One region of the Neobacillus sedimentimangrovi genome, then DNA from elsewhere that is predicted to be linked to it. Evidence: riboswitches for the same ligand, from Rfam matches in the RefSeq annotation. Region 1 holds a riboswitch; the other holds the start of a gene.
What was found. A riboswitch is a leader RNA that binds a small molecule or an ion and turns the genes downstream of it on or off. The one in region 1 is predicted to bind thiamine pyrophosphate.
Positions count from the first base shown of each region.

Region 1 (21,125 bases):
AACCAAAGGCATTTGTTCGCTCCCAGAATTCATGGCTGGCGAGCTTTGAGTGTAACCGTATTGATTTCGAATTAAATGAATTGGATCATGTTTTCATTCCTGGAGCTTTAATTCACTCCCATTTTCTTTATGGAGCCATTAGCACTTTATATTTAGGGGGGACTGTCTATCTATTAGACAAATTTTCACCGATTAAGGGACATTTATGGATACAATCTTACCCCATTACAACGATGTATGTCGTTCCAACCATGCTAGAAGCCTTTCAGAAACAAGGAATTCTAATCAATGAACCGATAAAAGTTCTTTCATCGGGTGCAAAGTGGTATGAAAGGTTGAAATTGGAGATTCGTAATCATTTCCCCAATATGACCATGTATGAGTTTTATGGGGCTAGTGAATTGAGTTTTATTACTGTACTTTCTGAAAGAGATGGAATCAAGAAGGCTGCATCTGTTGGGAAGTCTTGTTCTGGCGTAGAGGTACAAATTCGACTAAAAGATCAAAGATTAGCAAGGCCCAATGAGATTGGAAAGGTCTATGTAAGGAGTGGACTGATAATAACCGGATATATGGATTCTGATGGAAGGACTGTTCATTCGATTCGGGATGAAGAAGGATGGGCTACTGTCCATGATATGGGATATTTTGACGAAGATGGCTATTTATATATTACAGGCCGTGAACAAAATATGATTTTATATGGCGGAATTAATATTTTTCCTGAAGAAATAGAAAAAGTGATTTCTATGCATCCGGACGTTGAGGAGGTTGCCGTAATAGGTTTACCAGATTCGTATTGGGGTCAGGTTGTGACTGCTGTAGTAAAAGGGAAAGGAAGTTCATTAGAGTTAAAAAGACTATGTAATAAGTATTTATCTTCTTATAAAATTCCCCGCAAATGGTTTTTTCTATCTGAAATGCCATATACAACGAGTGGAAAGATTGCTCGTGCTGAGCTAAAAAAACAATTGGAAAGAAAGGTGACCAGTAATTAAAAGAGCAGTCATTGTCCTAGCGAAACGTACACCAATTGGAAAAGTAAAAGGAATATTACGAGATATTCAGCCGCATGAACTTGTCGCTCCACTCCTCCAGTATTTAGCGAATAGATTGGAAGATAAGATAAATGACATTATTTTGGGGAATGTTGTTGGACCAGGTGGAAATATAGCTAGGGTCGCTGCATTGGAAGCAGGATTACCTCTTTCTGTAACAGGACTTACCATTGATCGTCAATGCAGTGCGGGATTAGAAGCCATTCGAATGGCCTGTTACTATATCCAAGGCGGAGCCGGCTGTTGTTATATTGCTGGTGGTGTAGAAAGTGCGAGTACTTCTCCATTTCCATCCAGAGCAAGATTCTCACCTGAACAAATTGGCGACCCTGATATGGGTGTTGCCGCGGAAAATGTAGCAGAAAAATATTCTATATCAAAAGAATTACAGGATAGATACGCACTTTTAAGTTACGAGCGCACTTGGGAGGCGTACGAAAAGGGGTATTTTACTCAAGAAATCATTCCGATTAAGGAAAACCACCAGGATGAAGAATTACTTAGAAAAAGAAAGCTGGAAACTCTACTAAAAAGGGCGAAACCAATATTTAAAAAAAACGGTACAGTTACTGCAGCGAACAGTTGCGGTATTCATGACGGTGCTTCAGCTGTTCTTGTCATGGAAGAAAAAGTAGCTTTAAAACTTGGTTACCAGCCTATCCTGAGATTTTTGGACAGTGAAGTCTCAGCTGTACATCCTAATTATCCCGGGGAAGCCCCTATTCCAGCTATCCAAACCTTATTAAAAAGAAACTTGTTAACCGTTGCTGATATAGATTTAATTGAAATTAATGAAGCATTTTCTTCGAAGATAGTCGCCTGTATGAAAGAACTTTCTATTCCTTGTGACAAAATAAATGTTCACGGAGGAGCTTTAACGTTAGGACATCCTTATGGGGCTTCAGGAAGTATTTTGATCACCAGGCTTTTCTATGAAGTCCAAAGACGAAAGAATGCTAAATATGTACTAGCGGCACTGGGCAGTGCTGGAGGAATCGGAGAAGCAGTCCTATTCGAGGTGGCAACATGAAATTGAAGGAATTTAAAGTGAGCTTTACCCAAGAAGATGTGAGACGATTTGTCCAATTGATTGGTGATCAAAATGCTATCTATCAGTGTCCTGAAAGGGTCCAAGGTTATCATTTCGAAAAAACCCCTCTTCCTCCAACCATGCCAATGATAGCTTATAAATGGCTTGAAATCCCATGGGAACTTCAACAGCCTATTATTCATCGAAAACAGAAATGCACTCAACATCAAAGAATGTATATAGATGAGATCTATAGGGCAATAGTGGAAGTGACAGAACCATTTCAACGTCAAAATTTTACTTTTATTAAACAAACTCTTTATTTATATAATGATGAAGGACAACTTTGTTTTGAAGGAGAATCAGATTTGATTTTGGAAGGTTTAACATGAAAAATTTTACCTTTAATATTACCGAAGAAGAGGTTGAACAATATGCCATAATTTCAGGTGATAACAATCCCGTTCATTTAGATATAGAAGTGGCAAAACAACAAGGGTTTTCAAATAAAATTGCCCATGGGATGTTAACAGTGGCTAAAGTGTTAGGGATAGTTTCAAACGAAATTCTCGCTCCACAAGAGTGGGTGTATAAGTATGAATTTACATTTACCTCACCAGTATATTTGGGAGATCAAATAACTTTGAATATAAAACAATTGGATAATAAAATTAGAGTAGAAGGAAAATGCAGGAAAAGAGTAGTCATAAAAGGATGGTTGATAGTAACTAGATGAAATCCCCGATGAACATAAAAAACAACTGACAAATCGTGCAATCATATGGGATCGCACGATTTTTTTGATAATGGGGAAATTAAAAGCTATATAGTTTTGTTAAATAAGGTGAATCTTATTTTGATATGTTACGGAGAACCGTACCATAAATAGAGAAGTTTTTTATATTCATTTACTTGAAACAAACCATTACTAAACAGGGTTTTTTTATTTTTTTCAAATATTATCGTGTGGCCTATGAATAAATTTTGTTGACTTTAATGAAAAGTGTGTGTAAAGTGGTAATTGAATTAAATAGGAATTAAAAGGAAGACACTAGGGGAGCCTTTTTTGGCTGAGACGGGAATATCCCGGACCCTTTGAACCTGATCTAGTTCATACTAGCGTAGGAAAGTGGAGTCCGTGCATGAGTATATGTATACATGGGTATATTTATACATTGTATATTTATATTTATTCTGCCGCTCCATTTTTGGAGCGGTTTTTTTGTTTCACTTTAAAGCTGCTTCCAAACTAGCGTCTTCCGATTACAACTAACTAAGGAGGAAATCGGTATGAGTTTTTCTGCAGAACTAAGAAAAGAAGCAAATCCTATTTTTAATGCTATTTTTGAGCATCCTTTTGTTCAAGGTATTGCAAATGGAGATTTGAAGAAGGAGCAATTAATTCATTATGTAAAACAAGATTTTGAGTATTTAAGTTCCTTTATACGAATCTATGGAATTGCTATTTCAAAGTGTGAAAATCGAGAAGATATGGAAATGTTTAATAAGCAAATTTCCTTTATCTTAAACAGTGAAACACATCCTCATAATAACTTTTGTCAAGTTGCAGGTGTTTCCTACGAGGAGTTACAGGGATTTCCTTTGGCTCCCTCTGCCCATCAATACATTCGTCATATGCTAACGGTTGCTCATGAAGGAACATTGGGAGAAATTATCGCTGTATTATTACCATGCCCGTGGACCTATTGGGAAATTGGAAAACGACTATTAAAAGAAGTAAATCCAGACCGCTCTCATCCATTTTATGAATGGATCAATTTCTATGGCAATCGTACGGATTCCATTACAACCAAATTTTGTGAGCGCCTCGATGAATGGGCAAAGGATGCGACAAGCAAAGAAAAAGAAAAAATGAAGGAACATTTCTTACTTAGCTGTCAGCTAGAATATATGTTTTGGGATATGGCTTATAAACTTGAAGAATGGCCTGTAAAAATGGAGGTAGTACCTTCATGACTTGGAAAATGAAAGAAGTGGTTCTAGCCGTTATTTTATCAGTAATTTGCGGTGTGATTTATTTAGGATGGTCTACACTGTGGGTTCCTATTTCTTCTCTGGTAGGTCCTGTCGGTGCTGGTTTCATGTTTGGCATTTGGGTAATTGCCAGCCCTATTGTTGCCTACATTATCCGTAAACCAGGTGCTGCATTTGTAGCAGAAGTTGCGGCAGCAGCAGTGGAATTATTAACGGGAAGCCATTTTGGCTTATCTGCCTTGTTAATAGGGGTTTTTCAAGGGATTGGTTCTGAAATTGCTTTTGCCATATTCAGATACAAGCGGTACAACCTTCTAACCTTAATGCTATCTGGTGCCTTGGCGGCCGTTTTTGCAATGATTTATAACTTGTTGGCAAATGGTTTTGGATACTACTCTACAGGGGTATTTTTAACGACATTAGGGATTCATGTTATAAGCGGCATCATTCTTGGCGGTTGGTTAGCAAAGGTAGTGGTGGACGCACTGACCAAAACAGGTGTATTAGAACAATATGCAATTATGAAAGAAAGAAGAAAAAAGGGAGACATCAATGGACATGTTTCTGGGCTGTAAAGATCTTTCTGTCCGCTTTTATAACCGTTCTGAAAAAATACTTAAAAATATAACGCTATCCATCCATAAAGGGGAAAAGGTATTAATACTTGGGCCTAGCGGGAGTGGGAAATCAACTTTGATCTCCACTCTTGCTGGGATCATTCCGGAGCATATGGAGGCAGAAGTTACAGGACAAGTATTTCTACGAGAAAATGTGGGTGTTATGTTTCAAGATCCTGATTCTCAATTTTGTATGCTTCATGTGGATGAAGAGATAGCTTTTAGCCTTGAGAACCGCTCCATTCCTCGAAATGAAATGGATGAAATCATTTCAGATTTGATGAATCATGTAGGTTTAAAAATAGATAAGAAAACCTCCATTGAAACATTATCAGGTGGTATGAAACAAAGACTGGCTTTGGCTTGTTTACTAGCTTTGGAACCAGAAGTGTTGTTTTTTGATGAACCAACAGCTCAGTTAGACCCTGCTGGAAGAAAAGAAATATTTGAGTTATTACATAACCTATCTCAAAAGACCAATCAAACGATGGTATTTGTCGAACATGTTTTAGACGGCTGTATTGAATGGATGGACCGGGTCATTATGATCAATGAGGGCGGAAGAGTAATTGGAAATGGGAATCCAGAGGAAATTCTCCGTCATTTTAATAACGAAATGAAAGATGCAGGAATTTGGCGGCCGAAGCTTTTTCCGAACAAGTGGAGCGAAGTTATTGAAAACCCCTCTCATCCATTATCTATTAAATTATCAAAAGAGCTAGAAACAAAGTGTCAAGTTAAAACAAGAGAATACGGAAATGAGAATCCGATCATTTATACAGAAGATTTGGAAATAGGCTATGGAAAGAAGTCAATTGTAAAAGATATTAACCTAGTGATAGGTAAAGGGGAATGGATTTCGATTGTTGGAGAAAACGGAAGTGGAAAAAGCACTTTGCTGAAAAGCTTAATTGGCTTGGAGCCAATAAATAAAGGGAAAATATACATTCAAGGTAAAGAATTAAAGAAATGGTCCGATCGTGAATTGTTTGAAAGAGCAGGTTTTGTCTTTCAAAATCCAGAACTTCAATTTTTAGCAGACACAGTATTTGAGGAAATTGCTTTTGGCGGACGGCAGAGAAATTGGCCGAAAGAGTCCATTCATGCCAAAACAAAAAAACTGTTACAGGAGTTTGGTTTGGAAGCCTATCAGAACGAACATCCTTTAACTCTTAGTTTGGGACAAAAACGGCGGTTGAGTGTGGCAACCATGTTATTGTTTGATCAAGTGTTATTAATGCTTGATGAACCAACATTTGGTCAAGATGAAAAAACAGCAAGTGAATTAATTAAAAAACTAAAAGAAAGACAGGAACACGGAACAACGATCATGATGGTCACTCACGATATGGATTTGGTAGATAATTATTCAGATCAAGTCTTGCTTTTAAATAAAGGAAAAGTAGTTTATCAGGGAACGCCATATGGTTTATTTTCTGACGAGGCTATTTTACGGGAAACTAAGATCATACCACCCCTTCATTATCAGCTAATGCATGCACGAAGGGAGCGAGTATTAGTATGAAAGCAAATACTTCATTCTTAGCTACTCTAAATCCCTCCTGTAAGTTGTTTGCCCATTTATTCGTTATGTTTCTTTTAATGAGTATTACGAATACGAAAGTGACTTTCTTCATATGGATTTTAGCTGTACTTATTGGCATTTTTTTAGGCGGATGGAGAATCACGTATTTTTTAAAAAGGTTATTACCTTATTTTGGATTTTTTGTTCTAATTTTTTGGATGATGGCTGCTTTTGGGGAAGGCCAGGAAACTATTTGGCAATGGGCATGGTTCCATATTACGAAAGAAAGCTTGAATCACGGCCTGACGATTGCTTTACGGATGTTAGCGTTTGTTACATATGGATTATTATTTACTTCTACAACCGACTTAACATTGTTCATTATGAGTTTAATCCATCAATGTAAACTTTCACCTAAATGGGCATATGGACTATTAGCCGGGCTGCGCTTTATCCCCTTATTCCAATCTGAACTTAACCAAATGAAGACTGCTCATAAAGTTAGAGGATACAAGGAAAAAAATGGGTGGAAAGCTTTTAAAAGGTATGCGTTGCCGTTATTTACACATGGAATCAGGAAATCTGAAAGAATAGCAATTGCGATGGAAGCACGTGGTTTTAATGGGAATAAGGATAGAACCTATTACCGAACCACTAAAATTGCATCAAGAGACTGGGCTTATTTACTTTCTTTAGTATCTGTTGTTATAGGAATGACTTTTTTATAATTAAGCATTCAATAATAAAAAAATTGTCGATGATATAGGTGTGGTGAATCAGAATCCAACAGTATTTCACACAAACTATTAAATATTATGATCGAAACAGATAAGACAGGTACTGTCCTGTCTTTTTTGTTATATACTTATTTAGGTTATTTAGATAAATACCCTTTTTCATTACGATCTTTCTTATTAGCGTTATAAATCAAACGTAGGGATATAAACATTAATACAATTGCAATTATTCGATGGTAGTCCAATGAAATTTGAATGCTACCAAACCAGCCAAAGTGGTCAGTCAACAATCCCATAGAAAGTTGGCCAATAATGGCTGAGAGATTCGTTGCAATGACTCCGATTTTAGGTACTGCAAGTATGGTTAGAAATAAGTATCCTACTCCAAACCAAACCGCACTTAATTGCCACTTTGGTGCCTCAAAAATAGTTAATAGGTTACCACTTCCAAAAAATAAAACGACGATAAAAAGTATCATTGCTCCTGTAATAAAAGTTAAAAATGCACTTTCTAACGTACCGGCTTTGCTACTGAATGAACCGTTAATAGAAGATTGAGCACTTAACACAATCCCACCAATGAGGGAAGAAAGTAATATAATAATTGACATAATAATCCCTCCTTAATAGATTAAAACTAAGGAAACAATCATTAATGCAACAGCAATGATTTTTTCCTTTTTCACTTTAATTTTTGGACTACCTAACCAGCCTTTATGTTCAATAATCATACTCATCACCATTTGTCCAACTACAACACTACTCATTGCTAATCCAACTCCTACAATTGGAATACCAATAACGAGAATAGTTAGATAAATAACGCCTAGCAGTCCCCCTGATAATTGCCACTTTGGTGCTTTAAACGTATAAGACAGAGAACCTTTCCCCAAAAAAAGAAGAGCAATTCCTAGAATAATCGATCCGACCGCAAAGTTATATAAACTGCTTTCTAATTTTCCAATGGATTCCCCCAATTCCGCATATATCGTTCCTTCTATACTTAATGTGACACCGGCTAATAATGCGATTATATAAAATAGAATATTTTTCAAGCATAATCCCTCCATTCATATCTTTAATTTGAGACATTCCTTATCTAATAAAAATCTAACATGTAAGTAGGAGACTGATTATGGTTATTATCAGTCTCCCAAAAGTTAACCTAATTTTTCTATTACTGCTTTTGTAACAGCCAATGTAGATTGAGGGTTTTGCCCTGTAATTAAATTGCCATCCACTTCGAAGTGAGTAGACCAGTTTGGAGCAGCCACAAAAATAGCCCCTAATTCGCGAATTTTGCTTTCCAAAAGGAATGGAAGTTGATCCCTAAGTCCCGTATCAGCCTCTTCTCTATCTGTAAAAGCATTAACGCGTTTACCGGCAACAAGAGGTCGACCGTTAGATAATGTAGCTCCTACTAAACCAGCAGGACCATGGCAAACAGCAGCAACAATCTTACCTTCCTCAAAAAAGTCCCGTAATAATTCCTGAAGTTTTTTATTATTAGGAAGGTCAAACATTGTACCATGCCCCCCTGGTAGAAAAATTGCATCAAATTCTTGAGAAGATAGTGCATCTAACTTGATAGTGTTCTGTAAATACTTTTCAGTATCTAAAATCTCTTGAGGAGTATTTTCATTTGCACTAGCTGGATCAACTGTACTTTTTCCTCCTTGGGGACTTGCAACTGTAATTTGGTACCCTTCTTTCGAAAATTCTATATACGCCTCTGCAAATTCTGATAACCAAACACCTGTTTGTTTACCATTACTAAGTTCTTTATGATTAGTAACAACCATTAAAATCTTTTTTGTCATAAGGTTTTACCTCCATGAAAATGATTTTTGTTACATTGGTTATTTTAAGTCCAGATTAACTATAAAACAAATTATATTTTTATGGGTTATATATAAATATATTTATATCAAACGGGAAGGTTACACTTTGCATCATTTTGATAAATGAATGCATGTTAAGAAAATAAAAGAAGTCATCCAGTATATACTGAATGACTATATATTGAATAATTAGTTATTTTTTCATTGAAAGTGTATCTACTATTTTATTGATTTCTGGCAAATGTTTATTTTTTGTTTTATATGCAATATATAATTTGTTGCTTACTTTTAACTCCTTAAATAATACTTTTGATTTTGCTTCTTGCATTGAATTTACTAGAATAAAAGTCGGAATTAGACTGATTCCCATTCCACTTTCTATAGCTTTTAAAATAAGGTGTAAATTAGGAATAATATGAACTGGTTTAATAATTGGCCGTTTTTTAAAGTGTTCTCTCCATAGCCTTCTAATAATTGGTAAATCTAATCCGTAACTAATCCATTTTTGAGATAAAAGCCATTCTTCCTTAGACTTTAAATCTATATTCTCTGGTATTTGTAAGTGATAAGGTGCAACAATTACGAACTCCTCTTCACATAAAAACAAGTATTCAATTTCGGGTGATTGATACTTTTGTGAAGTAATAATGATATCTACTTTATCTTCCTTTAATAGTTCAAGTAATTGGTCGGCAGTTCCAAAATGTGAAACAGTACATGTATTAAATTTGTTAAGTTTTGAAAGGATATTTTCATAATAGTATTCAATTGCAGAGCCGATTCTTATAATGGATAGAGCAGGAGAAGAGGTAGAGTGAAAACTTAAACTAGTCACTTCTAATGACTCAATAAGCGGGGCTACTTGTGAATATAACTCCTTTCCTCTTTCCGTGGGCACCATTTTTCTAGAAGTTCTAGTAAATAAAGGTTCGCCAACTTCTGATTCTAATGAGGCTAAGTGTTGACTCAATGCAGGTTGTGTCATAATTCGGGCTTTGGCCGCTTCGGATACTGAATTGTACTTATATATATAAATGAAACTCCTATACCATTCAAGATCTATCATCAAATCACCTCTTATACTAGGCTAAAATTAGCAGTCTTATCGATAAGAATAGTCTTTCCTATATTAAAGCATAATTTTCCCTTATTAAATGTACAAATGTAAGGAATCATCTTATATGGACATCTGAAAAATTGATCATGATTCATTGAACACTAAATGTCATTTCATAAATAGGGATGGGAAAAGTTCTTATAGAAATGGAGTTTAAGAGGAATTCTGGATGGTTTTGAAGGTAGAAGTGAGTTTAATGGGAAATTAAAAGATAATTTAAAATTTATGGTATCAAGCTTAAAAAAGCTATAGGCTAATCATCGTGTCCTTCGCATCCAGCTCTAGGGCTGCTGGTGCACTGCATACCTTGATTTTAATCCCGTCGTGTCTGTTGGCAGGGTGTTTTTGGCCCTTTGACCTTATGCCTAAAGTTGTTCAACGAATTGCTCAATTTATGCCGCAACACTGGGTGCTTAATACAATAAGCCAATTACAGCTTGGACATTCTTTTGGTAGCATTTACATTAATTTAATGATTCTACCAGAATTTACAGCAGTATTTTTCTTATTTTCCATTTATAAATTTGGACGGAATAACGATGTTCGCAATTTTGCTTAAAAAAGTTAGTAGATAATAATTTTTATATTTATATAAAAATGCTGCAGGAACCTTAACATTTATAGGTGCAGTTTTTACAATACTCTCCGTGAACAATAAAGAAGTTTTTAGAAAACAGTAATCAGTTACAACCGTGAAAGGTTTAAAAAAACAGTGTCTGTTCTCAATGCGTTATAGAATTACATCATTGGGAGCAGGCACTGACTTCATATTTTTAAATTTAAAACCTTCTAGGGAATTGTTTCACAATGGCAATCGTGAGAGTGTCTGCCATTTCTAAGGCGTTCGCTTCAATTTTATCAAATACGTTGATACTAGCGTTAAAATTACTTTGGAGAATGAATAATACCTCTTGTATAGTAAGTTCCAGGTGTTCGAAAAACATTTCTCTGAATTTTATTTCTGATATAAAAGGATTTATTGTACTTAGGAATTTGGAAATTTCTGCTCCATTTGCGTACCAACGTTTTTCTGCATCTGCTACAGCATTTTGATTGCCTGCTTTTGCAGCTTGGACTAATTCAGCAGCAATAACCAGATGATTCCTGATTAAGTTGCTGAACCTTTCAGCAATTCTATTTCCATAGAAAGGTGCTAGTAAATTCCCCATATCTGTAGCGTTTCGGAGAAGTCGTGCGGTAACAGCGTCGAAATCAGGTAAATTAAAGGCTATGCTATTGATTGTCATTCTTGTCCAATACACGTGTTGTTCCCAGGTTAAACGCATAGCATTACTTAAACGAACTTCCTGTTCACTAATACAAGAACCTTTGAACCAAGTTCTTTTCATGGTTCCTCCCCCACAATCTAAAATCATTCCAGTATATTCAGATTTTAAAAAAATTGTTTCTACTTATTCATAATTTGTAATCATTGATTTTAACTAAAGATACGAAGGTGGGTTTCAAGGCAGCTTCTCAATAAGGAAATTTTAAAAAAATGATAAATATTGTGGGTGAGGGGAACTATATTAAAATTGATGATCAATTAAATTTGAATTCGTTATCGATTATTTTTAAATTTATTCTTAGGAGTTGATTATTCATGACTTTTAGACTTACCCCCTGTATTGTAATGAATGGAACGCAAAAGAGGCTGTTCATTTTTATGAAAAGGTCTTGGATGCCAAAATCCTAAATATTCAAACTTACGGAGAGATGTCAGTACCTTGCCCAGAGGCATTAAAGGAACGTGTAGCAAACGCGATGCTACAAATTGGAGAAAGTAAACTCATGTTATTTGATGCTCCAAATATATCTGTTCCAGACGGTAATACAGAGCAAGTACATAATATACAACATAATAAAAATGCAGTTGTAACCATAAATATTTCAATAAATGACGTGAGAAGAACAAAGAAAATCTTTGAAATCTTGCAGCAAGAGGGTAAGGTAAGAAGTTCCATTTAGCCCTGCATTTGGTACTGTAATGGACAAGTTTGGTGTAACTTTTATTCTTGTTACACAATTATAAAACTAAGTAATAGTGTGCTTATTTTCCTTATTGTCTGGATAATTATATCTACCAAGTTATTGTATTACTATCTTAAATTTTGAATGTTTAATTTGATTAACAAATCTTTTCCTTCATTATTCTATAAATGAATACATTTATAAAAAAGCATTGGACAGATAAGGAACAAATTTTATTAAATATTCTAGAAGAATTTGAGTTTGGACTAGAGGTCATCTTGTTAGGATTAAAGGTAAAACTAAGGGATAGACTTAGTAATTTACAATAATAACCATAAGGGCAGGTCTTTTGTTTCGTTTTTATTGAAATAACAGGTCTGCCCATGTGTTTTTCTATGTTATTTCCTAGCAATTGGGAGCTTACTAGGACAGATGGCATTTTTTATATTAACTGATAAGGTTGATCTTACAAGAACGTGTACAGGCCGTTATGGATTGATGAAATGTACTAGACTTTAATTTAGCAAACTATTGTTGAATAAGTCTTTAGAAGTAGGATAGAAGGTACTTCAAAACGTGAAAGACAAATGAAAAAGTATAAATAAGACCAAAATAATGAAAAAGGCGTGAGAAGCTAAACCAGAATACACGCCATTTTTTAATGCTAAATTCTTTTCACTACAAAAAAAAGAGTGTATCCTTTTCCATGGAACAGATGTTTAATCATTGAGCATTGCGTTATTTTTTTTTATAAAATCAAGTATAATTTATTCGTCATGAATTCATAGAAATTAAATGGGTTTATTTGGAATCCGTTTTTAAAAGGGAGGATGAGATACATGTCAGAAGAATATCGCTCTCGTATAGAGCGAAGAAGAATACAAGAACAGCAGAAAAATGCTTCAAAGGGTCAAAAGGGCAAGAAGCAGGGAAAGAGCGTATGGAAAAAAATCTTCTTTATTTGTTTGACTCTAGGCCTTGTTATGATTTTAGCTGGGATTGGTGCATTTGCATGGATTATTAAAGATGCACCAAAGTTTGATGAAACGTTATTAAAAGACCCATTATCATCGGAAATATATGCAGCCGATGAGAAAACTTTAATTGCCGAAGTGGGTAAAGAAAAGCGTGATGATATTACCATTGATCAAATACCGGATGTTCTCAAAAATGCAGTGTTGGCTACAGAAGATGCTCGTTTTTACGAACATCACGGAATTGATGTGAAACGGACACTTGTTGCCGTTTTCACGAATATCACAGCTGGCACTTCTCAAGGTGGAAGTACGATCACACAGCAAATTGTGAAAAATTCCTTCCTATCGCCAGAAAAGACGCTAACTCGAAAAGTGCAAGAATGGTATTTGTCCATTCAATTAGAACGACGTTTTTCAAAAGATCAAATTCTGGAAATGTATTTTAATAAGAATTTGTATGGAAGTGACGTTTATGGTGTAGCAAAAGCCGCCGAACGATTCTTCGGTTTAAAGGCGGATGAGCTAGATAAATTGACACTTGAACAGGCTGCCCTCCTAGCAGGAATTCCGCAAAGTCCGAATAACTATATTCCGACTGTGGAAAGTAATCTTGAAAGGGCAGAAAAACGAAGAAATATGGTTCTCCAATATATGAACCGACACGGCTATATTTCCAAAGAGGTAATGGAAAAAGCACAAAGTACACCGATTGAAGATACGTTAAATATTCAACAAAAACAAGGAAATAAATATCAAGCATTTGTTGACACAGTCATTGAGGAAGTTCAAAACAAAACAGGTTCAAACATATTTGAAGACGGATTAAAAATCTATACAACAATCGATCCGGAAATCCAGCAAATAACGGAGAAAGCCCTATCCACTAATGAGTATATTAATTATCCGGATAATGAGAGACTGCAGTCAGCAGTTGTCATTTTGGATACTCAGACAGGCGCTATCAAAGCAATTGGTGGTGGAAGACATTATCAAACTGGTGGTTATAATTATGCCACCAAGATTAAACGTCATCCTGGTTCGACAATAAAACCTATTCTTGATTATGGCCCAGCCATTGAAAAATTTAAGTGGTCGACAGGACATATCTTAAAAGATGAACCGTACCAGTATTCAAATGGAACTCCAATTCGTAATGCTAGCCGTTCTTATGTTGGAAATAGAACCATAAGGGATCATTTGGCATGGTCTCGCAATATACCGGCTTTAAAAGCCTATCAAGAAGTAGGAGCCGATTATGCGACAAATTTTGCCAATAATCTTGGATTCCCAATTACAGATGAACAAAAAGCAAATGAATCAAATGCCATTGGTGCAATAGATGCAGCCTCTCCACTAATTATGGCGGGTGCATATGCCGCATTTGGAAATGGTGGTTATTATATAGAGCCATATACGGTTACAAAAGTTATTTATCCTGATGGAACTGAAAAGGATTTGGCTTCAAGTAAAAAGAAAGTAATGGAGGATTATACAGCTTTCCTCATAACAGATATGTTGCGTACGGTTGTTGATTCTGGTACAGGGAAATTGGCTAATATTTCTGGTATTGATTTAGCTGGTAAAACGGGAACTACCAGCTTCGATAAATCGGCTATTGCGAAATATGGTTTGCCGAATAATGCAACACGTGATGCCTGGTTTGTTGGTTATACGCCGCAATACACCGGTGCGGTTTGGACAGGGTACACCACAACAAAATCGTCAGATGATTATTTAGGAAAACAAAGTGCAGACTTTTCTAAGTTGGTATTTAAGGCCATTATGTCTAGGATAAGTACTAGCAAGGAAACGTTTAAACAACCTAACAGTGTTGCCAAATCTGGAAATGAATATTATGTAAAAGGTGGAGAAAAACCGAAGCCACCAAAACCTGATAAACCAACTGGTTTGCAAGCAGTTTATGATGAAGCTTCGAACAGCATACTATTAACTTGGAATTACAATTCTGAAAATGAAACAACCTTTGAAATTTCTTATACTGTGGATGGAAAAACAATGAGCCTGTCATCAACGGGTGATAGAAAAGCAGTACTGCAAAACCCAGAGAAAGGAAAAACCTATATATTCAATGTAGCTGCTATTAGGGAAGGCGTTAAAAGTGATGCAGCATCTGCTTCCATAACCGTTCAAGGGCCGGATGAAAAATTAAAAAGTCCTGTTGGGTTGCATGCTAAATATGATAAAAATTCGAATCAAATTTTTATCAGTTGGAAACATCCTAATGCCAATGCACAAAATGTAAGCTATATCGTCACTTATACGATAAATGGAAATACTCAAACCTTAACGACGACGACAGATACAAATGCAACGTTAAGTAATCCGCAACCAGGGCAAAAATATGTCATTACGGTCGTGGCATCCAATAATGCAGGAACGAGTGAACCAACTTCAACTGCTGTTACAGTAGATGGAATAGAGAATCCTAACAACAACAATAATAATGGGAATGCTGGAGAAACAAAACCAGGGAAAGGAAATGTAAATCAAAACCAAAACGAAAACCAACATCAAAACCAACATCAAAACCAAAATCAAAATCAGAACCCGAATCAATAATAGTGTGATAAGTGAAGGAGACTGTTTTTTAAAACAGTCTCCTTTTTTTCCTAACAAAGGAATCCTCAAATACTAAGCGTTAGGATGACTAATAACTGTTTTTATAGTCAAAAAAAGTGCTAAATAAAAAATAATTTAGTAGTTTATAATTGTCAGATTATAGAAGAAATTTAAAACTATAAAAAAATATAATAGATTATGGTATTATTATAATTGAAACAGAAAGTGTTCCTGAATACCGCCTGGCTATAGGTAATACCTAAGCAAGGGCGCCTACTCTTTTTTGCAAATATAGGGATAAGGATGGTTATCATGAGCAGCATACGGACAAAGACGGATGTTATCTTAATTGGTGCCGGAATCATGAGCGCAACTTTAGGATCTTTACTGAAAGAGTTAGCACCGGAATGGGAAATTACAGTATTCGAGAAACTAGAAAATGCAGGAGAAGAAAGCTCGAATGAGTGGAATAATGCAGGGACGGGCCATGCTGCATTGTGCGAGCTTAACTATACATCCGAAAAAGCGGACGGATCTATAGATATTACGAAAGCGATAAAAATTAATGAACAATTTCAGCTTTCAAGACAGTTTTGGGCTTATCTTGTAAATAGTAAGGTGATACGTAATCCCCAAGACTTCATTAGGCCTATTCCACATATGAGTCTTGTACAAGGAGAAGAAAATGTAAGATTTTTGAAAAAAAGATTTGAAGCGCTATCAAAACATCCACAGTTTCAAGAAATGGAATTTACCGACGACCATGAAAAACTGACAGAATGGGTTCCTTTAATCATGGAAGGTCGTAAACTGAATGAACCGATAGCAGCAACAAAAATGGACTCAGGAACGGATGTTAACTTCGGCGCATTAACACGCATGTTGTTTGACCACTTAAAGAGTAAAAATGTTGATATTCGATTTAAACATCAAGTAGAGGATATTAAACGCACTGAAGATGGCTTATGGGAATTGAAAGTATGGAATATCGAAAGCGGTGCCATTGAACGCCACGCAGCTAAATTTGTATTTATTGGCGGGGGTGGCGGAAGTCTTCCTTTACTCCAAAAAACTGGCATACCTGAGTCTAAACATATTGGTGGATTCCCGGTTAGCGGTTTATTTATGGTATGCAACAATCCGAAAGTGGCAGAACAGCATCATGCAAAAGTATACGGTAAAGCAAAGGTTGGTGCCCCTCCGATGTCAGTGCCACATCTTGATACAAGATATATTGATAACAGAAAAACATTGTTGTTTGGACCTTTTGCTGGCTTTTCACCAAAATTCTTAAAAAATGGATCAAATTGGGATTTGTTAGCTTCTGTCAAGCCAAATAATGTATTAACCATGTTGGCTGCAGGTGTAAAAGAATTAGCCCTGACCAAATACTTGATTCAACAGGTTATGCTATCGGATGAAAAACGCATGGAAGAATTACGTGAATTTATTCCGACAGCAAAAGCAGAGGATTGGGATATTGTGGTAGCAGGACAACGGGTACAAGTAATTAAAGATACCGAGAGTGGTGGTAAAGGAACACTACAATTTGGTACGGAAGTGGTGAGTGCCGCTGATGGCTCGATTGCCGCATTGCTTGGCGCTTCTCCAGGTGCCTCTACTGCTGTACACGTAATGTTAGAGGTATTAGAAAAATGCTTCCCACAACATATGATAGAGTGGGAGTCAAAAATAAAAGAAATGATCCCTTCTTATGGTATTTCATTATCAGAAAACCAGAAGCTTTTTGAAGAAATTCATAACTCAACAGCCCAGACGCTTGGATTAGTTGAAAAAGAACTAGTCTATAGTTAATATTTTTGATGGATAAGATTTATCTTTTATAAAAAATTAATCAGCTGGACAAGATATTTCAAAAATATGTCCAGCTGATTGTCTTAGATTTTCACAAATAACAATTTACTAAAAGAGTTCTTGCAATAGGATAAATTCTTTTATTCTACAATTTTTAGTGTAAGTTTCATTGCCTTATGATCATCTTCAGCCCCACAAACAGTCGAACAAATTAATTCGTATTCCCCTGTTTTTTCAGCAGTAAATTCAACAGGTGCATCTGCTTTCAGATCAATCCCTAATTCTTCATTACTTATGGTATGAATACCTTCTTCGTTAATTAAGTTTAATTTAACCTTTGAACCTTTTTTTATTGTCAACTCTTTATCTGAAGAAAACTCCCAATTCTTTGCTGTAATTGTAAACTCCTCTACTCCTGAGGTAGAAGCAGTTTCCACTGTTTTTTCACTGGATTTTTTTGTATTTGCTGCTTCCTCTGTTCCCCCACACGCTGCTAAACCAAATGTTAAAGCACCTGATAATAAAAGGAATCCAAGCTTTTTCATGGCATACAGTCTCCTTTATATAAGTGAATTTTATAACTGGCAAAACAGAAATCTGTTTTCTACAGTCATTTTAGGGAAAAGAGAAATTGAGTTCCTTGACTTAGGTCAAGTTTATTAGAAAAGCGGAAGCACCCTGGTCAGCGGCGTATGGCCTCCTCCCAAAAGCTATCGCTTTCGGTCGTGCGATGTTTGAGCTAGACCATTCTCGTAGGTGAAAATCTTATAAAAAAGAAGCAGGTCGCTGCTTCTTTCCTTGTTCCTTATTAATAAACAATTACTGGTTGGTAAACACTTAAATTGTCATATACTTGTTTCATAATATTAGGCTGGACGTTCACACAGCCGCCCGATCCAGCTGTCAGATAGGCATTACTTGACCAGTTTGTCCGCCAGCTGGCGTCGTGGAATCCTTGTCCACTGTTAGTAAACGGAGCCCAGTAATTGACTTCGATCTCATATGCCGAACTGCCCGCTCTGCTCCCTTTAAGGACGTATGGAGACCGTTTATAAAGGATATACCACACACCTTTTGATGTATCCTCCCCTGTGTCATGCCGACCCGTCACCACATTCGTTGTGAGGACCATTTTCCCGTTTTTATAGAGCCAAATCCGTTGTTCGGAAATGGATACTTCCGCATATGTATCACCAATACCATTGTTTGTTAATGTTTCATATCCATAACCTTCACCTTTCCAACCGTGGCCAACAATATTCGTTGCAGAAAGTGACTTTTTCCCTTTTTCAAAGGCTTCATGAATCAATGCAGTCTCTTTTTCTACATCGAGTGCCCAGCCGTATCCTTGTCCCTTTACAGATATGACTTTTCCTGAATGAGTTTTAAAGGTGAAATTTTTATCTAGAGTGGATTGTACATCATTGATTTCTTCAATTTTATTTTTTATATTACTTTCTTTGATTATGATCTTCATATCTTTGGAAACCGTAGCACTCTTGATAAATTTGTTTGCCTTAAATGTATAAACTTTATCCTGTACTTTATATTCCAAGGTACGCCCAAGTAGTTCTTTCAGCTTTTTCTTTTGATTTTTGACAATCTCACTATCTTCTTTAACTGGTTGAATGTAAACAGGATTCAGATGAATTTCACTTGTATATTTTTGCTTATCATAGTCTTTTAATAGACGAGCAATGTCATATTGCTTCCCATTACTACTTTTCGTTACGACAATTTTCCCTTGTTGCCAATGAGCTTGTGCATCTTGTGGTGCTTTTAAAGTTTTATTTATGGCAACAAGCTTTTCTTCCAACTCTTTTTTTAGCGTCTGACTGCGATAGTAATCTGTTTCGCTTGACATTAACGAATAGTTTTTTGCTTTTGTTGAAGGAAAGAAAGTCCGTTGCTTTTGTAATATTTTTTTTACTGCTGGTAGATCCTTGTCGGTGATATTCATTTTTGTGTCTTTTCCATCTAGTATTTTTTGTTCGCCAATGAAAACGACATTTTTTAATACTGATTTTTGCAATTTTTGTAATGCTTGTTCAGCCGTTAGTCCACCAACATTTATACCATTAATCTTAGTATTTGCATTAAAATGTGTGCCCTGGTAATAACTAATTGCAGCAAATAGAAGTACAAGGGAAATGAGTCCCATCCACTTCCAGTTTTTATACCATTTAAGGGACTTAACTCGTTGTTTCTTTATTTTTTCCTTTGATTCTTGTAAGGTATTTGCCATGTAATAACCCCCTGAATACCTTTATGCTTTTTCCTTCCAATATAAGAAAATTGTTTGGAACATAAGGTTTCCTCTTACATATTACTACTAATTTACTAGATATAATAGTAAGAACTATGTGGGATTTAATTTTTTTAACTGTAGAATACAGAAAGCCCAAATGAGGAGATTTATACTCTTCATTTGGGCTTTTGAACTGTTGAACGTTATACTTTTTAAACAAATAAGCTTAGTAAAAGGATAAAGACTAGACCGGCAACGGAGATAATCGTTTCTAATAGTGTCCATGTAGCAAAAGTTTCTTTCATGTTTAGGCCGAAATACTCTTTAAACATCCAGAAACCGGCATCATTGACATGGGAGGCAATTAAGCTTCCTGCCCCTGTTGCAAGTACAACTAATGCAAGATTCACGTCCGTTTGTCCTAACATTGGGATTACCAGACCAGCAGTGGTCAAGGCTGCAACGGTGGCAGATCCTAAAGATATACGTAAAATGGCGGCAATTAACCACGCAAGCAGGATTGGTGACATATTTGTATCTTTGAATAACTCAGCAACATAGTCACCGACACCGCCGTTAATTAATACTTGTTTGAAGGCACCGCCGCCCCCAATGATTAAAAGCATCATCCCAATATGTAAGATGGCAGTGGTACAGGAATCCATAATATCCTTCATTGGAATTTTTCTTGCCAATCCCATCGTATAGATAGCAACAAGTAAAGAGATCAACATGGAAGTACCAGCATCACCAATAAAACGGATAGCTGCCAGAAAACCATTATCATCAAACCCCATCGTTTTTTGAATCAGTGTAATAATGGTTGCAATCGACATTAAAATAACTGGAAGGATGGCAGTAAATACACTGATCCCAAAACTAGGTGTGTCTTCAAGTTTGAATACCTTTTGTTCGCCTAAAGAGGCAATGTTTCCTGTTTTATGGAAGGAATCTGGTACTAGTTTTTTAGCTAATTTTGTAAAGATAGGTCCGGCTAATAATACCGTAGGAATGGCGATAATAAAACCATACAGTAAAACTTCCCCAATGTTTGCACCATATTCGCCCGCAATAACCGTTGGTCCCGGGTGTGGTGGAAGGAAACCATGTGTGACAGATAAGGCAGCTGTCATCGGAATACCAAGATAGAGGATGGAAACCTTTAATTCTCTTGAAATAGCAAAGACAATTGGAATTAATAATACTAGTCCTACTTCAAAGAATAAGGCGACCCCGATAATGAATGAAGCAACAACAACGGCCCATTGAATGTTTTTTTCACCGAACTTGTTCACGAGGGTCATGGCAATCCGTTGTGCGCCTCCCGCGTCGGCAATTAATTTACCAAGCATGGCTCCAAGCCCAAATATTAATGCGAGGTGGCCAAGTGTTCCACCTAATCCTGCTTCAATGGTTTTAACAATTTCTTCAAGAGGCATTCCGAGTGCCAATGCTACCCCGAATGATACAATGATTAATGAAATAAAAGTGTTTAATTTGAAACCCATGATAAGAATGAGCAAAGCTATAATTCCAATTGCGACAATAAATAAAGGCATCGATTGCTCCTCCTGTTCTTATTAGTTGTATTTAAGTAAGCTTCTTTGATAATCC
Region 1 covers NZ_JAAFZF010000008.1:1,520-22,644, forward strand. The annotation lists gene GZA11_RS04815 (AMP-binding protein) at 1-998, shown strand, start outside; gene GZA11_RS04820 (acetyl-CoA C-acyltransferase) at 994-2,088, shown strand; gene GZA11_RS04825 (MaoC family dehydratase) at 2,085-2,480, shown strand; gene GZA11_RS04830 (MaoC/PaaZ C-terminal domain-containing protein) at 2,477-2,824, shown strand; TPP riboswitch at 3,132-3,233, shown strand; gene tenA (thiaminase II) at 3,379-4,065, shown strand; gene GZA11_RS04840 (ECF transporter S component) at 4,062-4,658, shown strand; gene GZA11_RS04845 (ABC transporter ATP-binding protein) at 4,636-6,225, shown strand; gene GZA11_RS04850 (energy-coupling factor transporter transmembrane component T family protein) at 6,222-6,953, shown strand; gene GZA11_RS04855 (DMT family transporter) at 7,100-7,573, opposite strand; gene GZA11_RS04860 (DMT family transporter) at 7,586-8,017, opposite strand; gene GZA11_RS04865 (type 1 glutamine amidotransferase domain-containing protein) at 8,123-8,782, opposite strand; gene GZA11_RS04870 (LysR family transcriptional regulator) at 8,997-9,869, opposite strand; gene GZA11_RS17025 (ABC transporter permease) at 10,183-10,479, shown strand; gene GZA11_RS04880 (acetylglutamate kinase) at 10,700-11,269, opposite strand; gene GZA11_RS04885 (VOC family protein) at 11,598-11,888, shown strand; gene GZA11_RS04890 (PBP1A family penicillin-binding protein) at 12,731-15,448, shown strand; gene GZA11_RS04895 (malate:quinone oxidoreductase) at 15,761-17,263, shown strand; gene GZA11_RS04900 (cytochrome c oxidase subunit II) at 17,404-17,808, opposite strand; gene GZA11_RS04905 (L,D-transpeptidase) at 18,072-19,508, opposite strand; gene GZA11_RS04910 (GntP family permease) at 19,724-21,070, opposite strand; gene gntK (gluconokinase) at 21,092-21,125, opposite strand, start outside.

Region 2 (8,497 bases), on a different contig from region 1:
TACGGTGGTGTGAGAGGTCGGGGGTTAGTCACCCCCTCCTACTCGATTTGTTCACTCCATATGGACAAATTAGGGTTTTTGTCCACGTGCAGTGTATGACACCATCTTTGAATTTGATGAAAAGTGCCTACACCATTCTGAACATAGTTGAATTAACTATATTAAGCTATGAGGTTATATGGAATAGGTGTATGTATATGGGAACTATCCATTTAGATTATTGTTTTTTCTTTGTTGAAAGGGGAGGGAATATATGGATATAGATTTTTTGAGAAATGAGTTAAAAAAAATTCATATCCGAAATGTGCCTAATGCGGATGTAGAAGTAGTGAATGAAAGTTCATTAAAGATGATTGGTAAAGGACGACAGGGAGCAGTATTTGCAGTTACGGATGATATTTGTGTAAAGGTATTCGGTAATAAGGAGGATTGTGAAAGAGAATATCAAGCCCTTTCAATGGGGAAACATACAAATCTTTTCCCAAAAGTCCATGATAAAGGAAAGCTCCATATTGCCATGGATATGATCAAGGGTGTAGATTTACGGGAATATCTACAATCACAGCCATTGACACCGGAGCTGTCAGCTAAATTAATTGAGATGTTATTGACGTTTAAAGAAATAGGATTTGAACGGATCGATCACCATAAACGCCAAATTTATTTATTGGAAGACGGTAATTTAAAGGTGATTGATGTGGCAAGGACGATTTGGCGAGATCGGGTATATCCATATCCACGAAAATTATTGAATTCTTTTGGGGAAGAAATAAAGCAACAATTTCTTACTCACGTTAAGGAGCTGAATCCAAAATTATATGATGAGTGGCTTCATTATATACGGATGGAGGAGCTGTCTAGACAAATTTGTCAAGTATTAATGAACCAATCTACTAAAAAACAAAATCTAGATAAATTATGCGAGAAGTTATTAATTAGAGATAATGAAAAGGAATATGTTAAACAGCTTTATGGACTAGTGCATAAAGTTTTTAAAGAAGAATGGGTTAAAATGATGATACTTAAAGGAATGGACCCTGAGAAGGTGATGCAAAAAATAGATGAACACTGGGATTCCTTAAAAAGAGAGGAACCACAACCATCTAAGAAAATACGAGATACTAAAAAGAGCAAAGTTAATCTGAGAGAGGCGAACCATGTAGGAGTACCAAAAAAACGGTATGAGGGGGCAGTTGTTGGAATAAAAATGAAACCTCGTCGTTTTTATTAAAATGAGAATGAAAAAAAAGTGGATCTTATAATAAGTGAGGTGAGACTGACTTGAAAATACTCGTTATTTGGCGTCTGCTCACAGTAGGCGGGGTAAATGCTGGATGGCGGAACCGTGCCATATATTTAAAAAAACATGGAATTGAACTTGAATTTCTATATACGACTGATCATGGTGGCTACCATATTATGGAGGATGTAGCTAAAGTTTATTTAACAAAGGACGATAAGAAGATTATTAAAATTATTAAACGGAACAATTATGATGCGATTATTGTAGTTGATACAAGTGCCGCATATAAGTGGATTCGGAAAGCCAAGTATAAAGGTCCTGTCATTATTGAAGCACGCACACCGGAATTAATAAAGCTTCAGCCTCATCTTAAGTCGTTTAAAGGCATTACCCCTCAATTGATTATTGTTCCATCAGAATACCAAAAACGGCTTGTATCCATCCTTGCAGAAGGAATTCCGATTAAGGTTATTTACAATGGGGTTGATACATCATTTTATCGGGCAGTACCCGCCGATGAGATTGATTATTCAAATGAGCCTTTCTTACCTAGCGATAAGAAGATTATCGGCTGGATTGGCCGAATTGATAAAAGAAAAAATTGGCCGATGCTCGTAGAGGTGGCTAAAAAGATAAAAAATGAACGAGATGATGTGGAGATTTGGTTAATAGGCGGTGCACAAAGTGTTCAGCGAGACGAATTCGCAGAAGTATGGAGACAGGAAGAACTTACTGATATTATAAAGTGGTTTCCGGTAATTCCGTATCAGCAAATGCCCCATGTTTATGCTAAAATCCGCGAATCTGGTGGATGCACTTTAGCAACGACCAAATCAGAATCATTCGGAAATACTTTTATTGAATCGATGGTGAGCGGTGTACCTGTTGTGGCCTCCAGAATTAGACCGATTACTGAATTGGTAGTACATGGGGAAACTGGGCTGCTATATCGCGGTCAAAATGTCGATGACGCGGTAAAGCAACTATATAAAATTATTGATGATCCTAAATTGCATCAAAGTATGTCAGAGGCTGCTATTAAACGTGTACATGAAAAATTTGCCATCCATGTAGTTGCAGAGCAATATGTCCAGTTACTCTTTAACATCATCGAACAATTCAGGAGTCAGGTAGGTGAGGTGACAGAGAATGATTCAGCCAACGGATTATCAAATGAAGCTTGATGGGAAATCAAATAATCATTTAATTACATTTAATGATGGTCATGATTATGCGGTTAAATTTTTTCAGCCACAATGTAATAAGTCATTGGTGAATGAATGGGTAGGTTATTGTTTGGGGAGGTATCTTGGTTTACCAATTCCTTTTGGCCGAATAGTAGAAATTCCTCCAGACTTTTCCCCCCATATCCCCGAACTTGCAGAGTTAAACTACACAAAGTATCAATTTGCTTCACGTTATATTCCTAACTGCTTAAATGGGCATCAGGTGTTGGATGTTCAACAGATTGTTAATGAATCATCATTAGCTGGTATCATTGTATTTGATTATTGGGTAGGCAATTTGGATCGGACTAGGAAAAATATTTTGTTGAGGGAAGAACAGCCTAACACTTATCACCTGTGGATCATTGACCAGGCAGAAATATTTGGAGGGTTTGATTGGGGGATAGAGGATTTAGAAAATTTGCCCTCAAATATCATATCAAGCACGACACACAAATTTATAGCAAAGCATGTAAAAGAGGAGGAGCAATTTTTCGCGCAATTGGAGCTGATCCAAACGCTTCCTATTTTATTAATGGAAGAAATTGTTACCTTGATTCCTGAGGAATGGAATGTTTCGAATGAAGAGAGAAAGGCAATCGTTACGGCACTTATCATCAGGCGTAACAAAGTTTTACCTAAATTACTTGAGAAATTTATTAAGAAAGTATATCGACCATTACATGGGATAGAAGGTTCATCTTAGTTAGGTGTTTATTATTAAAGTTGCTGAACGTCAGATTAGAAAAATGAAAAATTGGTATCATGATTAGCCAGTCTTTGAAGCCTGCAGACATGGAGTCTGGGGCTTTATTTTAAGTAAAAAATGGATATTTTCGGCTTTAAGAAATTTCAAGCTCCATCTTCAGAGTGACGAACCCCCTTCGTTCTCCGTCTTACGATCTGTCAATATTGATTTTCCCCGCTCCTCGTGTTTCCGTCCTCTCATTTGGTGATCACTATACGAGTGTATCCGCATTGCACGACTGAAAGCAATAGCTTTGGGGAGGAGGACAAACGCAGCTGACCAGGGAGTTTTCGCTTTTCTAATTAAATATGAAAATATCCTTTCGACTTCGAGAATTGTCTAGCTTCAGCACCCTAGCTGCGAGACGCCTTCCTTCTCCGCCCTACGATAAGTCAACATCGAATCGCCTTTGGCTCTTCGTGTTTCCTTTATCTCAGTTGGAGAATCTCCACAAGGAAGGCTCCGGCAGCATCCGCATCGCACGATCGAAAGCGATAGCTTTTGGGAGGAGGACAAACGCAGCTGACCAGGGTGCTTTCGCTTTTCTATGAACGAGGTTACTTTTATTTGCATATAAAGAATTAAGGAGTTAAGTGGAAGGGAGACAGATTATGAGAGTCCGAAAGGCCATTATTCCAGCCGCAGGTCTTGGTACGCGCTTTTTGCCCGCAACAAAAGCGCAGCCAAAGGAAATGCTGGTTATCGTTGATAAACCCGCGATTCAATACATTGTTGAAGAAGCAGTTGATTCTGGAATTGAGGAGATTATTATTATTACCGGTAGAGGGAAAAGGTCGATCGAGGATCATTTTGATAAATCCTATGAGCTGGAAGATACCCTCTTAAAAAGAAATAAAGTGAAGGAATTAGAGGAAGTTCAAAAAATATGTGATTTGGCAAATATCTATTATATTCGTCAAAAAGAACCAAAGGGGCTTGGCCATGCAATCCTTTGCGCCAAAAGTTTTATTGGGGACGAGCCATTTGCTGTATTGTTAGGTGATGATATTGTCATGTCTGAAACCCCATGCTTAAAACAGCTGATAGATGTATATGAATTTTATCATTCTTCAGTATTAGCTGTTCAAGAAGTACCGAAAAAGGAAGTCAGTAAATACGGCATTATCGAACCAAAAGGAGCTATGATAGAACCTAATTTATATCATGTCAATTCTTTAATAGAAAAACCGAAAGAAGAAACGGCTCCATCAAGACTTGCAATCATGGGAAGATATGTGTTAAGACCAGAGATTTTTCATATATTAGAGAACCTTCCATACGGGAAAGACGGAGAGCTACAGCTGACAGACGCTATCAATGAACTAAACAAACAACAATCTGTCCTTGCTTACAAATTCGAAGGCAAACGATTTGATATTGGAAATAAAACCGGTTACATTCAAGCAACGATTGACATCGCTCTTCAAAGACCAGACACTCGCAAAGAAATTAATGAATACTTGAAAGGGATAACTAAAAATTTACAATAGGTGTCTGGCACTATATAATGATATAACGCTAAAGTGTCCATTCTTCATTTGGACATTTTGGCGTTTGTTTCTTAATTTAATGGTTTATTCTCCAATTATTGCTTGGGAAAGCGCAGGATTAGACATATTTCGTCTATGTGGTTATATTGGCTGATGTTATTGTTGGAATGTCTATTAATAAGTTATATTTACTTAAGTAGATGAAAAGGAGTAGTTATCCATGAACAAGCCGGTTATTGTATATACTACGAATGATTGTATTGAATGTTTGATCGTAAAAAAAGTTCTTTCCGAGGAAGGAATTGATTTTGAAACACGTAATATCGTTGAAAATCCGCAGTATCAAAAGGAATTGGAGAAGTATGGTTTTCTCGGAGTACCTGTTACTGTTATGGGAAATAGAGCGGTCAAAGGAGTTAACAATGAACTAAAGGAATTAATCAATCTGGCCAAATGCCAAATGGACGATTAACACGTACTTTTTCTTCAAGGAAAATGATTACTATAAAAATATGAAATGCTACATAGTTCTTTACAATTCTAGTTTTTAGGTTTAACATTGTAATTAATTGAATATATTTAATCACTACTAGGGGTGCCCTGTGATCGGGCTGAGAGAAAACGAGAACGTTTTTAACCCTTTGGACCTGATCTGGGTAATACCAGCGTAGGAAAGTAGACCATGTGAAATTTGACGGTTTTTCATTCTAAATATCCAGGTCCATTTATTGGACCTGGTTTTTTATGGTTAAAACGAATATTCTCGACAACGATAATGTTCATGCGTAAGCACTTTAGCGGCTAGTGTCCTCCGCTCACCACCCTATGATCAGTCAACAGTGAAAAGCAAATTGCTTTTCGTGTTATCTTTCTCTCGGTCGGATCGGACCACAAGGAAAGCTTTGTAGAAAAGCATTCTATGACTTAAAGCGGTTGCATTTGGGAGGATGCCATACGCCGCTAACCACGGTGCTTGCGCATTTATTATGATTTTTTGTTAGAAATGGGGAGGTTCTATTGGATAAAAAAGTTTTATCGGAAACTTTACAAAAAGTAAGAGAGGTAAACCCGTTAGTACATAACATCACGAATGTAGTTGTGACCAATTTTACAGCGAATGGATTGTTGGCTTTAGGGGCTTCACCGGTAATGGCCTATGCGGCTGAAGAAGTGAAAGAAATGGCGCAGCTTGCTAGTTCACTAGTTTTGAATATTGGTACATTAAACCCGCAAACAGTTGAATCCATGATTTTGGCAGGAAAGGCCGCGAATGAAAAAGAAACACCTGTTCTTTTTGATCCAGTGGGAGCAGGAGCCACCCAATACAGGACAGAAACTGCTAGGAAAATCATGAATGAGGTTAAAGTATCCATTGTTAGAGGAAATGCAGCTGAAATTGCAAATGTTGTTGGAGAAAACTGGAAGATTAAAGGAGTGGATGCAGGAGAGGCCAATGGGGATGTGGTTAATCTTGCCATTAAAGCTGCTCAAAAATTTAATTGCGTTGTGGTCATTACGGGAAAGGATGACGTCATAACCGATGGAACTACAACCTATTTAGTATCAAATGGCCACCCACTATTAACAAAAGTGACTGGAGCAGGATGTTTATTAACTTCTGTCATTGCGGCATTTGCTGGTGTGGAGAAAGACTTGCTACGTGCCTCAACGGCTGCTTTAACTTTTTATGGCATTGCAGCGGAAAAGGCGGCCAAAAAAACAGCAGAACAGGGCTCGGGTAGTTTTCAAATTGAACTATTGAATCAGCTGGCGATGGTTACACCGGAAGAATTGATTCAATTAGCCGTTTATAAAAAATTACAAGGAGCTGATTTAAATGTTTAAGGCATTAACAATTGCTGGTTCCGACAGTGGTGGCGGTGCAGGAATTCAGGCGGACCTAAAAACATTCCAGGAGTTACAAGTTTTCGGTATGTCCGCGTTAACCGCAGTGACTGCTCAAAATACATTAGGTGTTCACGGAGTTTATCCAATGACAGCGGAGGCAGTTTCTCAACAGATCAAAGCCATCGGTGAGGATATGGGTACGGATGCCATTAAAACTGGAATGTTGTTTAATGCTGAAATCATAGAAGCTGTCTCTGAGCATCTAGTAAGATATCAATGGAAAAATGTGGTGGTAGATCCCGTTATGATTGCTAAAGGAGGCGCCTCTTTACTTCAACAGGAGGCCATTTCAGCTTTGAAAAAATATTTATTACCTCGTGCTTTGGTAATAACACCTAATATTCCGGAGGCCGAGGTGTTGACCGATATGTCTATTCGAACTGCGCAAGATAAAAGGGAAGCGGTAATGAGACTGTTTGATTTAGGGGTGAAAAATATTGTCCTTAAAGGAGGACATGATGAAGATCCTTCAGAATCAGTCGATTTACTATTCGATGGTAAAGAATTTTATACATTTTCCAGCAAACGAATTTCGACGAAAAATACGCACGGAACCGGTTGTACGTTTTCTGCTGCAATAACCGCTTGGTTGGCGAAAGGTTTATCTGTATTGGAGGCCGTGACAAAGGCAAAAGAATTTATTCAGGCTGCTATCGAAGAGGAAATTGAAATTGGCCAGGGACATGGACCTACAAACCACTGGGCGTATCGAAAAAGGAATAAGGTGTTGATTGACTCATGAACCATTTAAGAGAAATGCTAAAGGTTTATTTTATTATGGGAAGTACCAATTGTTTTAAGGATCCACGAGAAGTATTAGCAGAAGCTATCGACGGTGGGATCACCATGTTTCAATTTCGGGAAAAGGGTGATGGAGCGCTGACTGGAGTTGAAAAGTTTAATCTGGCAAAAGATCTACAATCTTTGTGCCGGAAGAATCAAATCCCTTTTATTGTTAATGATGATATTGAACTAGCACTTGCCCTGGATGCTGATGGTGTACACATTGGGCAAGAGGATGAACCAGCAAGTGTAGTAAGGGAAAAGATAGGAAACAAAATCTTGGGCGTTTCTGTACATTCAATGGAGGAAGCATTAGCTGCTTTAAAGGATGGTGCAGATTATTTTGGAATTGGCCCGGTTTTTCCGACAAAAACAAAAAAAGATGCAAAACCATCACGCGGGACAACACTCATTGAAGAACTAAGAAGAAAAGGTTACAGCACCCCAATTGTAGGAATTGGTGGTATTACAACCGAAAATGCTTCAACTGTTATGGCGGCAGGAGCTGACGGAATATCTGTCATCTCAGCTATTAGCCATGCGAGTTCACCATACCAAGCTGCAAAAATCTTAAGGAAAAGAGTGGAGTCAGTAGAAAAGGTAATATAAATTGGCAACAAGCTGAGGCTGACTAAATTTTATTCGATTACAGAAGCATGTAGCCAATACATTAGATATTTGAGTATGAAAGAGGCAAAAAATAGATGAACAACACATATAAGCTGACATTGACTGCCATGATGATTGCAATTGGAACACTTTCAAGTAGTTTAATTGTGATCCCGATTGGATTTACAAAAATTTTCCCAGTACAACATTTCTTAAATGTGTTATCAGCTGTTCTATTAGGACCTTATTATGCTGTCGCTCAAGCGTTTGGCGTGTCTCTACTAAGAAATCTTATGGGAACCGGTTCTGTTTTTGCCTTTCCAGGTAGTATGGTTGGAGCATTGTTAGCAGCACTACTATTTTGGAAAACTAGGAAACTATTTATGGCATTTTTGGGAGAAGTAATCGGAACGGGAATTCTTGGAGCCCTCCTTTCTTATCCGATTGCTACATTATTACTTGGGCAAGAAGCAACTTTGTTTGGATTTAT
Region 2 covers NZ_JAAFZF010000001.1:259,292-267,788, reverse strand. The annotation lists gene GZA11_RS01355 (serine/threonine-protein kinase) at 254-1,231, shown strand; gene GZA11_RS01350 (glycosyltransferase family 4 protein) at 1,282-2,427, shown strand; gene GZA11_RS01345 (HipA family kinase) at 2,393-3,175, shown strand; gene galU (UTP--glucose-1-phosphate uridylyltransferase GalU) at 3,829-4,707, shown strand; gene GZA11_RS01335 (glutaredoxin family protein) at 4,928-5,179, shown strand; TPP riboswitch at 5,289-5,398, shown strand; gene thiM (hydroxyethylthiazole kinase) at 5,725-6,552, shown strand; gene thiD (bifunctional hydroxymethylpyrimidine kinase/phosphomethylpyrimidine kinase) at 6,545-7,357, shown strand; gene thiE (thiamine phosphate synthase) at 7,354-8,007, shown strand; gene thiW (energy coupling factor transporter S component ThiW) at 8,103-8,497, shown strand, end outside.
Region 2: another riboswitch for thiamine pyrophosphate. It lies ahead of thiM (hydroxyethylthiazole kinase); the one in region 1 lies ahead of tenA (thiaminase II).